DNA from 2 places in the Rossellomorea yichunensis genome. Region 2 is predicted to be linked to the other one. Evidence: riboswitches for the same ligand, from Rfam matches in the RefSeq annotation. Region 2 holds a riboswitch; the other holds the start of a gene.
The links. Region 2 has a riboswitch for FMN ahead of ribD (bifunctional diaminohydroxyphosphoribosylaminopyrimidine deaminase/5-amino-6-(5-phosphoribosylamino)uracil reductase RibD). Riboswitches for the same ligand answer to the same signal wherever they lie in the genome.

Region 1 (4,426 bases), 190 kb from region 2:
TGGCGGTAGTGCAGTGGAATACGCTTTTTACCATACTCTATTATACTCATTTCAGCATAAGGGGTTAAATGAAGTGGTTCTTCAAGAACAAGACGGCTCAGTCCCGGAATTCAGCTCCACCGGGGAATTCTCAAAAATCGACCTTAATGAAGATGCTCATACGGCTTATTACCTTTACTCGCCAAATGGAAGGGAACGCTTCCTCGTACCGGATAATATAAATAGAGGAAATGTCAAAGAGTCCATTCAGGCAATGAAAAGCTCAGAGACGAGCCTGTTCCAAAGTGTGATTCCTAAAAACATCAATATCAGTGTAAAGGAATCAGATGAATATCTAACCATCAATTTCTTAAATGAACTGGACATAGAAATATTAGACAACGAAACAGCCATGGAAATGATTGAAGGCATTTTACTGACAAGCAAAAGCTCCGGGTATGAAAGAGTTCAATTCGAAAACATTAAACAGGAAAGCTGGAATGGATTCATGTTCAACGAACCCATTGAGACTCCTATCAGCCCGAATAAGAAAACATTCGAAAATTAGTTATCACAGAAAGACTGGAAGCGGGAAAGGAATCCGTTTCCGGTCTTTTTTTGTGTGAAGGGCATGCTTGTCGGGGCTGAACGAGCGGCCTCCGCTTTTGGTGTCGTCCAGCTCCGGCGGCTAGCCCCTCGAGGTCATAAGCTAAATTGGCCAAGAAGGCAAAGGACGCTTTCCCGGCCAATTCATCTTATGCTTGTCAGGGCTGAACAAGCCGCCTCCGCTTTTGGGTGTCATCCAGCTCCGGCGGCTAGAGGCTCGAGGTCATAAGTCAAACAGACCCAAAAGGCAAAGAACGCCTTTCCGGCCTGTTCGTCTTATGCTTGTCGCCTCTGAACGAGCCGCCTCCGCTTTTGGGTGTCGTCCAGCTCCGGCGGCTAGCCCCTCGAGGTCATAAGCTAAATTGGCCAAGAAGGCAAAGGACGCCTTCCCGGCCAATTCATCTTATGCTTGTCGCCTCTGAACGAGCCGCCTCCGCTTTTGGGTGTCATCCAGCTCCAGCGGCTAGCCCCTCGAGGTCATAAGTCAAACAGGCCAAAAAGGCAAAGAACGCCTTTCCTGCCTGTTCGTCTTATGCTTGTCGCCTCTGAACGAGCCGCCTCCGCTTTTGGGTGTATATTTATCTTAGACTTAGACAAACTACTCAAAGGAAAATTATCTCATTCACTTGTGAATATTGAATGGAGGGTCTACATATAGTGGGGAGTGCATGAAATGATGGTGAGAAGGTAAGAATGGGTTAATAGATGAAAAGGTAGCGGACGTGAAGCTTCAGTAGGGAAGAAATAAGGTATTGCGTTAAATGGGTAAGGAGGACAAGCATGATTTTGGATTATGTAAGAAGGCTCTTAATTGTATTCCTGTTAGCATTGTGTGTGAGCATTATGTTCTTTACAGGAAAGATAGCGAAAGCAGAGACGAATAAGATCGTGGAGGAAACGGTATCCTGGACATTTCCTGTTGAAGGGATGATAACGGATTCATATGGGACAAGGTCTGGTACTCATAAAGGAATGGACATAGGAGGAGACATAGGCTCTCCTGTTTATTCTGTTGCCAAAGGTAAGGTGATTAGATCATATCTATCTCCAAGCTACGGACATGTAGTATTCATTAGGCATGAAAATGGGTATGAAACCGTTTATGCTCATCTTAAGAACCGGCTTGTTGAAGAAAATCAAGAAGTGGATCAAGGTCAACAGCTTGGAAATTTAGGAAATACAGGCAGATCCACAGGAGCTCACCTGCATTTTGAGGTGCACAGGGGTGAATGGACGATTGATAAGGAAAATGCAATCGATCCCTATATGGTATTTGGACAAGGTGAGGTCGGGCAGCTTGTGTTTGCTCAGGAGCGGGATCCCTATCAGGCAGTGGGTGTTTCTGGAACAGCTGATATCACTCATGATGTAAGTACGAAAAAAGTTCATAATAATGAAAACATGGTAAATCATGTCGTACATAAGGGAGAAACCCTCTGGGGGATTTCTCAGCAATACAATATATCCGTAGAGGATATTAAGAGGGCCAATGGGTTAAATGAAACCAATAATTTGGTAATTAATCAATCGTTAGCCATCCCTCTGTCAGCTGGAAGTGGGTATGTAGTGAAACAAGGGGACACCTTATACTCCATTTCAGTCGCACAAGGAGTCGATGTGAATGACTTGGTGGCTTGGAATGACCTGGATCTTAAGACACCTATATATCCTCAACAAGTATTAAACATACAATAATGGAATCGTAAACCTGAATATTCCATTAGTAAACAAAAATATTTCGAATTCAAACTGTTTTCCTTCACATAACTCCTGTCATTATGTATAATGAAAATGTATAAAAAAATAAAGATTCGTCTTCGGGGCAGGGTGAAATTCCCTACCGGCGGTGATGAGACATTTGTCTCTAAGCCCGCGAGCCTTCACGGGCAGGATTTGGTGCGATTCCAAAGCCGACAGTATAGTCTGGATGGGAGAAGATGAAGGTTTATGCCAGAACGTTTAGAAAAAGGGAAGCTGAACGTTTATTAGGGTATGCCTTATCGTTCTCCTAGATATACGTATCTAGGGGTTTTTTAATGCTACCTTTGGCTTGAGCTATCTTCGATATGAGATGAATCTCCTAAAGGAGAGAGGTTTATGAGAAAAATGAATACACGCACGTTTGTAACGGTTGGTATGTTAAGTGCCATATCCTATGTGTTAATGCTTTTTAACTTCCCGATTCCACCATTTCCAAAGTTTTTAATGGTAGATTTCAGTGATGTGCCTGCATTGATTGCGACAGTAACATTAGGTCCTCTTGCAGGAATATTAGTTGAATTATTCAAGAACGTGATTGATTACATCATGACAGGAAGCGATACCGGCGTTCCGATTGGTCATGTTGCAAACTTTATGGCGGGAGTGCTTTTGATTCTACCGACATATTATATTTATTCACGTTTTCAATCTAAAAAAGGTTTGTTGATCGGACTTATCACAGGAACTGTGGTCATGAGTATCAGTATGGGAATTCTTAATTATTTTGTGTTCCTTCCCGCATATAAATACTTCATGAATTTTGAGCTTCCTGCTGAGATTATCATTACAGGAATTGTTCCTTTCAACATTTTAAAAGGAATCCTTGTAACATCAGTCTTTATCTTACTATTTGTTCGTCTTCAAGGCTGGTTGGCAAGACAGACAGCCCTAAAGAAAGCTGCATAGTGCAAATATAAATCATAAACCCCTCAATTACATTTGAGGGGTTTTCTAATGTCATCAGCACAAAAAGAAAAAGCTAAGGGGAAATTCTCCCTTAGCTTCGGAACTACTATTCAAATTTTAGTGCATCTCCATCGAATGGCTCGTCAGCTACTTTTATTGAATCTGTAGGACAACCTTCGAATGCATCAATCATATCATCTTCTAATACGTCAGGAACTTCGACCGTCCCCTGGTTATCGTCTAATGTTACAAATGCGATACCTTCATCATCATAGTCGTAAATATCTGGAGCAGCAGCCCCACACGCTCCACATGCAATGCATGTATCCTTGTCGACGATTGTATATTTTGGCAAAGAAAAAACCTCCCGAATAAATAATTCTATATAATTCATCATTATACACAATGTAAGTTTGTGAAAAATCACTTAATGTTTATTTTATAGAGGATTGTATAACTTTTCAATAGTTAGGTGGTTTCTTTTTATTTTTATCCTATATATGAAAAACAAAACATGGTTAAACAACAAATTCATGGTACAATATTTGACAATAACCTACATGTTAAGGAGTAGAGAATTGACCTATCTTAATTATGTGATTTTATATTGCTTCATACAAATAAATGGAGAGCGATCGATTTACTCTGTTTTTCATATCTTAAAAGGAAAAAAGTCTTCCCAGTCGATTCAGGATGCTCACCTCTTTTATTTGCAGCCATTTTTCCTTTCTTTACCTAAGCTTAAACGAGCGTACTTTAACCAGAAGGTAAAGGAATTAGAGAAATTGGGGTATGTCATTGTCGATGATAGTGGGAAAGCGATTGTGACAACTGCTGGTACTGAATCTGTAAAAAAAGATTTTCAAGGTGACTCCTTTCCATCAAATATGAATGGCCTTGTCTACGGTGATCAAACGTTTCTGTTTTGGAAAAGATTAAGCCTCCTTGTTCAGGTTCTATCGAACGGGAAACAGCAGGAAACGCTCTATTTTCCTGTACAACGTAACAAGAGCATACAAGATTGGGTAAAGAGCTGTTTACGGGCGAACCCTAATATTGAAAAAATGTCTTCCGATTTGTATAAGGAGCTGTATACCCTGTTGACCAGTCTAACACAATCCTTAAATCCAGACGTTCTCGTATTCCGGTTAACGGGCTTCAAGGATTATGGATG
Region 2 (4,426 bases):
AAGCGTTGGCTCTTTCTATTTAAAAGGTCTATTTAAGGGATTTTTTCATACATATGATAGAGATTCCTTGAAAGGACGAGCATTTCATGAACCTCTATCAAATCTACAAAAATGAACAATATACGTTGCTTTATCGCAGTATTATGTATTTTCTCATAGGTGTAGGAATGCTGATTGTGACCAAACAGTTATTTTATTTTCCACTGTTAATTTTTATACCTGCGTGCTCAAATTTATATCTCAGTTTTAGTATGAAGAAGGAGATAAGGAAAGCGAACCGATTATTTTATGAAACAATACCTGAATCCCGGCATTCATTAGTCGGAGTTCAGACGAAAGAAGGTTCCTATTACTTAAAAACGAATGGATGGTCAGAATACTTTATTCAAAGGACGTCCTTGATCAATAACCCGAAATATTATATGCTCCACCGAAAACATAAGCAACCACTGACATTCTTAAAATGGAGCAGGTCCATGAAAATCGATAAGGGCGGAGCAGGAAGGGTTTTTCACTTGAAGTACCAGAGCTCTACTGCTATTGAATGGCGCAGTGATGAAGGTGACACGATTATCATTTATAAAGGAAACAAACGATGGATCTTGAATTATAATAAAAAAAATTATTTATCCTTACAAAAAGGATATCTTCCTCAAACTGTTCAAAAGCTCTTCGACTATCACCATAGTTATATTTCTTTTTATGAAACATATAGCGAAGAACTGGATTGGCTCCTTGTTTTCCTATGGTATGTAGACAGTGATTATTTTCTTACCTCATAGTAATCCTTTTTTTTCATTTGGGTACGCTAAAAAGGAACATTTGTGGAGGTGAGATTATGAATGCTGATTATAAACCATGCTTAACGGCTTTGCACCGATGTCTGGAAGCATGTAATGTTTGCTATCATGCATCCCTTAAGGAAGAAAAAGCAATGATGATGTGCATTGAACTGGACCGGGAATGTGCGGATATTTGTTCCTATGCCATTAATGTCATGCAACGAAGCAGTAAATTTGTTCAACAAATTCTGGTCCTTTGCGCAGAAATCTGTGATGCTTGTGGTATAGAATGTAATTCTCATGACCAACAGCATTGTAAGGACTGCGCTGAAGCCTGTTTTGAATGTGCGGAAGAATGCAGGAAGCTATTAGCATAATAAATGAAGAGATGCTTCTATTTAGTGGAGGCATTCTTTTTTATTCTTGCAGCAATTTCTTAGTGCTTACAATTAGAAATAGAGAGAGGTTTCTAATATATATTCAAAAAATAGTACAAAAATATAATTTTAGTGCTCCTTACATGATTTCATTTATGAAACTATGATAGAATAATGTTAATCGAATAGGTTTCCTTCGGGGCAGGGTGAAATTCCCTACCGGCGGTGATGAGCGCATGCTCTTAGTCCGTGACCCGGCTAATGAAAATTAGACGGTGGATTTGGTGAAATTCCAAAGCCGACAGTGATAGTCTGGATGGGAGAAGGAACGGCGGTATTTACTTGATGCAGACGCAAGAAGTCTATCTTTTTGAGGATTTTGTTTCCAAAAAAAGTAATCATGTAAATGCTTTATTCAGTCATGCCAACTTCCCCCAAGTAAAAACTTACTTGGGGTTTATTTATTTTAGAATAATAGTGATAAAAGAAGGGAGGTAAAACGATTGGACGATTCACAATATATGAAGCTTGCCCTCACTATGGCCAAGACCACCCAAGGTCAAACTTCACCCAATCCTGCCGTAGGAGCGGTTGTGGTGAAAAATGGAGAAGTCGTTGGAATGGGTGCGCACCTCAAAGCAGGAGAAGGTCACGCAGAGGTTCATGCCATAAAGATGGCGGGAGACAAAGCACAGGGGAGTGACGTCTATGTGACGCTGGAACCATGCTCTCATTATGGGAAAACACCTCCCTGTTCACAGCTGCTGATTTCAAGCGGAGTGAGGCGGGTCCATATTGCCAGCACTGATCCAAATCCCCTTGTAGCGGGAAGAGGAATTCAACAGTTGAAGGATGCAGGCATAGAAGTAATGGTCGGAGAGCTTGAAGAAGAAGCACTCGAACTAAACAAGCATTTTTTCCATTTCATTCAATACGGTACACCTTATGTAACACTTAAGACAGCTGTCACATTAGACGGGAAAACAGCTTCAGCTTCAGGAGATAGCAAATGGATTACGTCAGAAGCATCCCGCACAGATGTCCACTATGATCGTCACCGGCATGACGCGATATTAGTAGGAGTCAATACCGTTATTCAGGATAACCCACACCTTACCACCCGTTTGCCCCAAGGTGGAAAAAACCCCATTCGAATCATATTAGATACCTTTTTACGAACACCTCTCCACTCTCATGTAGTGAAAGACTCGGAAAGCAGGACCCTCATCTTTACAGGCAGTTCTGTCAATGAAGAACAGAAGCTGCCCTATATGGAATCAGGCTGTGAAATCATCACCCTTTCAGAGGAATGGATGGACATTCACACAGTATTAAAAGAACTGGGTGACCGGAATATAGGATCCCTTTATGTAGAAGGTGGATCTACCATTCATTCTTCCTTTTTAAAGGGAAGAGCCTTTCAGGAATTGGTTATGTACATGTCTCCCAAGCTTGTAGGCGGAAGCTCTGCCTTCACCAGTTTTGGAGGGGATGGATTCCCGACCATTGCAGAAGGTCTTGAAATGGAGATTAAGAGCATAGAACGAGTAGGAAAGGACATTAAAATAATTGCCTTACCTAAGGGATAGCCTTTTTGAAAGGAGGAGAAAGGGATGTTTACTGGAATCATTGAAGAAATCGGCACAATTGAACGCATGCAAAAGTCCTCCTCATCCATGGAACTGACGATAACAGCAGGCCGCGTTCTCGAAGATGTTCATATTGGAGATAGCATCAGTGTGAATGGTGTCTGTTTAACCGTCACTTCATTCAGTTCCAGGCAATTCCAAGTGGACGTGATGCCAGAAACCTTTGAAGGCACAACGCTCAGAAACCTGTCCCATGGTTCTAAAGTGAACTTGGAGAGGGCAATGGCTGCTAACGGTCGTTTCGGCGGGCATTTCGTTAATGGGCATGTCGATGGAGTAGGAACGATCGTTAGAATAGAGAAAGTTGAAAATGCCTGGTATATGGACATTTCCATTCCGGAAAATCAGAGCCACTTGTTTATCATGAAGGGCTCTGTCGCAATAGACGGCACTTCCCTTACTGTTTTTGGTGTGAAAAGTAATGCCATTACGATTTCGTTGATCCCGCAAACGAGAGGGGACACGGTTCTTGGTGAAAAAAAAGTAGGGGATCGTGTCAATATTGAATGTGATGTAATGGCTAAATATTTTCATCGCTTCTATGAAGCAAAGGAACAGTCTAAGAGTAATTCAAGCCGCATCAGCTATGATTTTTTAAGTCAAAATGGTTTCGCTGACTAATAGGAAGGGGTTGCCCCATGTTTAATAAGATCGAAGAAGCTCTTGAAGATTTACAGGCAGGTAAAGTCGTTATCGTAGTAGATGATGAAAACCGTGAGAATGAGGGAGACTTTATTGCACTTGCAGATAAAGCGACTCCAGAAGTCATAAATTTTATGGCTAAAGAAGGAAGAGGGTTAATTTGTGCCCCGATAACAGAGGAGATTGCACACAAACTAAAGCTTGCACCCATGACGATGTCAAATACGGATCCTCATGGAACAGCCTTTACGATTTCTGTCGATCATAAATCCGCAACTACTGGGATTAGTGCATTTGAGAGATCGACCACAATACAGGAATTATTGAACCCGGTCTCAATGCCCGAGGACTTTAAAAGACCCGGTCATGTATTTCCCCTTGTCGCCAAAAAAGGCGGAGTACTAAAACGGGCAGGACACACAGAAGCCGCCATCGATTTGGCTATTCTGTCAGGGGGACAACCATCAGGCGTCATTTGTGAAATCATGAATGAAGACGGCACGATGGCAAGAGTACCTGAATTAATGAAACTGGCTGATAAATGGGACCTTAAGATCATCTCCATTGAAGATCTGATCAGGTACAGACGCAAAAAAGAAAAGCTTGTGACGAGAGAAGTGGAAATTGAACTTCCAACCGAATTCGGAAACTTCAAGGCGGTTGCTTACACAGAAAACCTTACAGGTAAAGAGCATATCGCACTTGTGAAAGGAGAGTGGTCCGAGGATGAAGATGTACTGGTCCGTGTTCACTCTGAATGCCTGACGGGAGATGTATTCGGTTCCAATCGCTGTGATTGTGGACCGCAGCTTGCCACAGCACTGACTCAAATTGAAGAGCATGGAAAAGGTGTACTGCTTTATATGAGACAAGAAGGCCGTGGGATTGGTTTAATCAATAAATTGAAGGCCTATAAGCTCCAGGAAGAAGGCTATGACACAGTTGAAGCTAATCAAAAACTGGGCTTTGGTGATGA

Region 1: another riboswitch for FMN. It lies ahead of RSX31_RS06975 (ECF transporter S component); the one in region 2 lies ahead of ribD (bifunctional diaminohydroxyphosphoribosylaminopyrimidine deaminase/5-amino-6-(5-phosphoribosylamino)uracil reductase RibD).

What each region holds. Positions count from the first base shown of each region.
Region 1 covers NZ_JAVYAD010000002.1:474,803-479,228, reverse strand. Annotated here, with positions in the region: gene RSX31_RS06985 (hypothetical protein) at 1-547, shown strand, start outside; gene RSX31_RS06980 (M23 family metallopeptidase) at 1,366-2,280, shown strand; FMN riboswitch at 2,395-2,528, shown strand; gene RSX31_RS06975 (ECF transporter S component) at 2,683-3,252, shown strand; gene RSX31_RS06970 (ferredoxin) at 3,359-3,607, opposite strand; gene RSX31_RS06965 (helix-turn-helix domain-containing protein) at 3,831-4,426, shown strand, end outside.
Region 2 covers NZ_JAVYAD010000002.1:287,173-291,598, reverse strand. Annotated here, with positions in the region: gene RSX31_RS05935 (hypothetical protein) at 87-782, shown strand; gene RSX31_RS05930 (four-helix bundle copper-binding protein) at 839-1,159, shown strand; FMN riboswitch at 1,348-1,491, shown strand; gene ribD (bifunctional diaminohydroxyphosphoribosylaminopyrimidine deaminase/5-amino-6-(5-phosphoribosylamino)uracil reductase RibD) at 1,681-2,748, shown strand; gene ribE (riboflavin synthase) at 2,773-3,429, shown strand; gene RSX31_RS05915 (bifunctional 3,4-dihydroxy-2-butanone-4-phosphate synthase/GTP cyclohydrolase II) at 3,447-4,426, shown strand, end outside.